DNA from 2 places in the Veillonella sp. 3627 genome. Region 1 is predicted to be linked to the other one. Evidence: riboswitches for the same ligand, from Rfam matches in the RefSeq annotation. Region 1 holds a riboswitch; the other holds the start of a gene.

Region 1 (3,201 bases):
ATATGTTAAGTCTAGCGGGATTTGTGCCACAAGGGCAACATTGTGAAGACCCTGAGGTAATGGCAAGTCTTTGCGATGAAATCTATGAAGCCTGTCAGTATGTAGTGAAACAAGAGCTACAACAAGGGATAACAATGCTTTTGAACTATGATTGGATTCCTACAAAGCCTTTACGTCTTACTGCGAATCAATGGGATCAATTAGAAATTCTATTGCGAAAACTTTTGACATATCAACTAGGATATACATTGCATAGCATTGAGTTTTTAGAGACGATGATATAATTAATATATTAAAATGAAAACAGGAGCTACCTTTCATAGAAGGAATGCTCCTGTTTTGATTTGTGAAGTTATTGTAAAGTGTATAATGAAATAATGAGTGCTTATATACGCACTAAATAGTATAGTAAGCGGTTATATTTCTTTTTTCTTTTTAGAAATTAGGCTAATGATATAGGCCGTTGCAATGGTTGCTAATGCTGTTCCTACGATAGTAGATAGGCTAGCCCCTAAGAATGGGTTGCTGTCAAGGAATTGATGGTACATATAAGTACCAGATGCCCAACAAATGATATACAAGCTAGGTCCATGGTCAAGGTGTGGACAATGACGTAATAAGAAATAGTGAGTTAATAAAATAGCAATCATTGGGGCAAATACGGATCCAATCATATATAAGAAAGGAATGATATTATCCATTGGATAGATGGATGCACCGATGGTGCCGATGACGGTAACGATAATACCGATGGTACGACCAGAATATTTAGTCTGCAAGCTTTCAGAGGAAATACCAGCAGATAAGGCATCCATAAAAGTAGTTGTGACAGTAGAGAATACGATGATAATTAACCCACCAAATCCTAAGCCAGCATGAAGTAGAACCTTTGCAATGTTGCTTTCATTTGTATAGAGGGCCGCAGCGAGGCCTAATACATACATGACAGAACTAGTTACGCCGTATACGATGGCACTAGATGCAGTACCTGCCACAGGGTTCTTGGATAATCGAGTATAATCACTAATCAATGGTAGCCAAGACAATGGCATAGCAATGGATAATTCCAAAGCCGCTGTGAAAGTCATTTCATCAGTGATGATTCCTTGGCTATGAATGGAACTTTCTTGTAACAAGCTAATTAACAAATAGATGCAGAGGATACCTAAGCCGTAGCCCATGATGCTGTTGATATACCCCATGTTACGGATACCAATGAAGAGCCATACAATGATGAGGGCCCCGATAATGAAAGTCCACGCAGTGAATGGTAGATTCCATAACTCTACGGCACCAAGAGCACCGTCATAAATCATAATACCGGTCCAACCAATCAGTTGTAGAACGTTTAAAATAGAAAATAATTTCATGCCCCCATTGCCAAAGACAGTGGATACAGTTTGCATAGAACTCATGTGTTCACGAGCGCCGATGAGTCCTGCACCAAATAATAACAAGCAGCCGATGACGTGACCGATGATGATGGCCAATAGGCCGTCAGAAAATCCTAGGGGCGCAAAATAGGTGCCCGTCATAATTTCCGCAATGGAAAGAGCGGCGCCGAACCAAATGAGGGACAACCGTGATGATGAAAGTTTTGAATCACTCATGAATACTCCTAACTATGCCAGTGGGAACAAAAAAGACTAATCTGAAACGATTAGCCTGTAGATGATAGATATTCTTAAGAGACCAAGTATTGCAAACAGGAACCATATGGTAATGTGTCCTTATGTGTTTGTATAGGTACTACAAAAATATGCTAATATATCCCTACGTTGGCATTATCCAAATCAGGTTATGGGTTAGTAGCACGTAGCTACTTCTCAGCCCACTTCAGTGAGCACCCCTTATAGATGTATTATACGAATTGAATGATACTACGTCAATAGGAATGTATAGGTGAATGTAATGTATTATATGAAATACATAGGATATATGAATATCTATATTGAGAGGGAATATCTTCTAGTGAAAGTAGCTTAGCTGTAATTTATTGTATTGCATTGGAGCATATTTCATGTTATAACTAAATTAATATAAGAACCACTAGGGGTGCTTATGCTGAGATTGATGAGTGTCAAAACCCTAGACCTGAACCAGATAATGCTGGCGGAGGAAAGTGGATGGCATCAAATACTAGATATTGTATAAGAACCGTCCCTAGGATTGGTTCTTTTTTGTTACTAGTAAAGGAGACTCCTATGAAATTACATAGAGCATTAACGATTGCAGGAACAGATCCAACAGGTGGTGCAGGGGTGATGGCGGACTTAAAAAGCTTTCAAAGTCGTCATGTCTATGGGATGGCTGTTATTACATCCGTGGTGGCACAAAACACAAGAGGTGTGACGCAAATTGCACACATGGACCTTTCTATGATTGCAGCACAATTGCAAGCCGTATTTACAGATATTGTTCCAGAAGCAGTGAAAACGGGTATGTTAGCCACAGCAGAGATGATGGAACTAATCGGAACCTACATAGATCCAAAAGTACCGTATGTGTTAGACCCTGTGATGATTGCCACCAGTGGGGATCGATTGATTTCCGATGAGGCGGTGAAAGCCTTACAAAGCAAATTGATTCCGAAAGCGACTTTGATTACACCGAACCGCAGTGAAGCCGAAGTACTGGCAGATATGAAAATTGATACGGTAGAAGCTTTGCATACAGCAGGGATTCGCATTTTACAAGAATTAGGCCCTCAAGCGGTGATCATCAAAGGTGGTCACATCGGAGATGAGGCCACAGATTACTTGTTTACAAAAGATACCATGTCCATGCGACGCTCTTGGACAAGTCCTAAATATGACACAGTACACACCCATGGCACAGGTTGTACATTCTCTGCTGTTATAACAGCAGAACTTGCCAAAGGGAAATCCTTGGAAGATGCTATTACGATTGGTAAAGAATATATCCGATTAGCTATTTTGCATAATCCGGGACTGGGCACAGGCAATGGGCCAGTGAATCATATGGCCTATGGGGATGAATATTCTGAGTAATATAGGTATGATCCATATCATATCAACCATACTTAGTGTCGTGGTATACTATAAGTAATCTGTTTTGGTTGTTAGATAAGAAACGAGGATTATTTTGAAACATCATGATATAGATACAGTGCGCTCCATGATGGGGTTGTACTTCATTTGTGGAACACCGAATACGAAGGATATTCACAAGACCCTTACA
Region 2 (3,201 bases), 130 kb from region 1:
CTACTTGTATAGTAGAGTCCATACTTGCACAACCAGTTAGCGCTAATAGTGCGCATCCCAGTGCCAATAGTTTCCATTGTTTCATCATGCACCTCAAAAAAACAATTTTCTCAAATGTTACTCTCATGTAAATTCACTAGTTGCATTACACAAAAACATATTTACTATCTATATAATACATCAATCGTATTGCTATAATCAATTTATCTATACAACAAAACAACCAACTCCTATCCAAGAGTTGGCTGTTTCGTTTCTCATTTATAATATATCTATTTTCTCTCCCTCTAAGGCTTTATTGATGCTCCGTACGGCGCAGAATTTTCCGCACATACTGCAAGCTTCTTTATGTCCTTCTTCTGGGGCACGACTTTCACGGATGCGACGTGCTTTTTCAGGATCTAGTGCTACTGCATATTGTGCTTCCCAATCGAGTTTTTGGCGTGCCTCTGCCATCCGGTCATCGCGATCTCGTGCATTCGGAATACCTTTTGCAATGTCTGCGGCATGAGCTGCGATTTTGAAAGCCATAATGCCTTCTTTCACATCATTTTCGTCAGGTAAGGCTAAGTGTTCCGCTGGTGTTACATAGCAAAGGAAGGCTGCCCCATGCATGGCTGCCACTGCACCACCGATGGCAGCTGTAATATGGTCATAGCCTGGTGCAATGTCTGTTACTAATGGTCCTAATACATAGAACGGCGCCCCATCGCAGATTGTTTGTTGTACTTCCATGTTAGCTTGCACTTGATTCAATGGTACATGACCAGGACCTTCCACTAACACTTGTACACCACGTTCGCGAGCTCGTTTTGTTAACTCCCCAAGTCGAACAAGTTCTTCGATTTGACAGATATCTGTAGCATCTGCCAAGCAACCAGGACGGCAGGCGTCGCCAAGGGAAATTGTCATGTCATATTCTGCACAAATATCCAAGATTTCATCATAGTATTCATAGAACGGATTCTCTTGACCAGTCATGGACATCCAGGCAAAGACTAAACTACCGCCACGGCTCACAATGTTTAATTTTCGGTTGTGACGTTTAATTTGCTCCACTGTATGTTGCGTAATTCCACAATGTAAGGTAACAAAATCTACCCCATCTTCTGCATGGAGACGGATCGTAGAAATAAAGTCTTCAGCTGTCAATTCGCCTAAATCTTTTTGGTGATGGATAACGCTATCATAGATAGGCACGGTACCAATCATAACGGGACATTCTTTTGTGAGTAGACGGCGGAATACTTTTGTATCACCATGTGTAGACAAGTCCATAATCGATTCAGCCCCTAATGCCACTGCATGATGGACTTTTTTCATCTCTTCTTCGTAGTCTGTACAATCCTTGGATGTGCCTAAGTTTACATTAATTTTTGTGCGTAACTTCTGACCGATTCCTTCTGGTTGTAAAGATGTATGATGCTTGTTGCACGGAATTGTTACATGTCCTTTTGCCACTAAGTCTCGTAATACTTCAACATCCATGTTTTCTTTTTCTGCTACCACTTTAATCGCGTCGGTAACAATGCCTTTTTGGGCTGCTTGCATTTGTGTGTAAAACATAAAAAGCTCCTTTCATTACAAAGGAGCCTATTTTGGGTGCTCTATACACAAAAAGGTATCGACATTACATCGATACCCACATATGTCAGCGTGCTTCCTACGCGGGCATGATCCCGATCAGGTCAAAAGGTCAGGTACTTCATAGTCCTTTCTCAGCCTATTACATAGGCTCCCTTGCAAATCTAAAATATTTACTTGCTTATAGTATATCATGAAATGGTGGATTTTTATAGAAAATTATTCTTCCTCATCCATGATGGCATTATGATACACATAACGCATATATTGCTATAAACCTTTGGTATTAAGCCATTCTTGTAAAAAAGGTTGTGCAACGGTTGTGCAACCGTTCCCAAAAACAGTTTTTATTGATAACGTTATAAATTGTTTTTTATACGTTACCGAAACATTTTATAGGCTAGTCCACCTAATAAAAGCACCTCAATAAATCGGTGCTTTTGACTATTTTTCTTGTACTTCTTTATTTCTTCCTTCTGCTCTTCTAAGTATAGATTGGCTTTCTCCAATGAGATTTGCTGCTCTGTCAATTTCTGCTCTTGTAGATTTAATTTCTCCTTGGATGCTCTCAACTGCTCCCTCTGTTCTTCTAGTAGCTGCTTCGCTTCTAGTAATGCTACTTTCGATTCGTTCGTTGATAACTTCGCTACGTTCAACTGCATCTCTAACCTCTCGATTGAGTTTGCTTGCTTCTTGTTGATTGTATTGAGCTCGTCTAAGTTCTTGCTGAGCATCTTGTATTCGCTTTGTGTTAATGTCACTCCCTGTTCCGCAAATGTATAGCAGGGCACAGATAATAGTACCAAAGCCACTAGCAAGCATAATCGTGTGTTTCTTAATCCATGAAAGAATAGTTCCATACATTTCAACCTCCTAATATTGCTCCCATTCCGCATCATAACCTCGGACATCAATGTGTACAAATTGTAGTCCATAATATCTGCCAACACCATCTGCACCACACTCTTTTGCAATATCTGCTAATTCATCAACACTAATATCGTCCACTGTAATGTCAGCAGCTGTTCCTAATACATGTTGAGAGTTAGGCACTCCACCTACCTCACGATTGTGGTCTTCACAACGGTATCCACTTTCGATATATACTGGTCGTCCTACACGTTCTCGGATTTTATCCAATACATCTACTAAACGTTTGTCAATAATATGATCCAACACATTTTTCCCATCTACTACATTATGTCGATGACATTTGCAGGCAAACTCATAATCCTCAAAATAATTTCCAATTTTCATATATGTCTCCTTATAACTTAAATTTGAACTTACTTTCAATCATGTCTCTGATGGTATCTAAAAACTTTCCCATCATTACATTTCCACCATCACGCATATTTTCTAGTACACTCAAAAATTCTGCTGAGGCTAAATATAACCAAACTAAATTAACTACAAAGGCTTCTTTCCCTGCCATAAAATCAAAGCACCAACCTATGGCTGTAGCAAATACATATGTCATTACCTTTGTCACAAAGGGTTTTCTCATATGTTTAGATGAAATTAATCCCTTTTCAAACGCAGGAATGATTGCTATATACTTATCCCAAGCAGATATACTTTCTTTGTCTGCTCCCGCTTCTACTAACATCTGATAGG

The links. Region 1 has a riboswitch for thiamine pyrophosphate ahead of cytX (putative hydroxymethylpyrimidine transporter CytX). Riboswitches for the same ligand answer to the same signal wherever they lie in the genome.
Region 2: another riboswitch for thiamine pyrophosphate. It lies ahead of thiC (phosphomethylpyrimidine synthase ThiC); the one in region 1 lies ahead of cytX (putative hydroxymethylpyrimidine transporter CytX).

What each region holds. Positions count from the first base shown of each region.
Region 1 is NZ_RQVG01000001.1:19,413-22,613, forward strand. It holds gene EO114_RS00075 (DNA repair protein RecO) at 1-284, shown strand, start outside; gene cytX (putative hydroxymethylpyrimidine transporter CytX) at 417-1,610, opposite strand; TPP riboswitch at 1,754-1,861, opposite strand; TPP riboswitch at 2,042-2,138, shown strand; gene thiD (bifunctional hydroxymethylpyrimidine kinase/phosphomethylpyrimidine kinase) at 2,205-3,011, shown strand; gene thiE (thiamine phosphate synthase) at 3,106-3,201, shown strand, end outside.
Region 2 is NZ_RQVG01000001.1:150,611-153,811, forward strand. It holds gene EO114_RS00710 (hypothetical protein) at 1-85, opposite strand, end outside; gene thiC (phosphomethylpyrimidine synthase ThiC) at 262-1,566, opposite strand; TPP riboswitch at 1,644-1,752, opposite strand; gene EO114_RS00720 (hypothetical protein) at 2,029-2,448, opposite strand; gene EO114_RS00725 (D-Ala-D-Ala carboxypeptidase family metallohydrolase) at 2,458-2,841, opposite strand; gene EO114_RS00730 (hypothetical protein) at 2,852-3,201, opposite strand, start outside.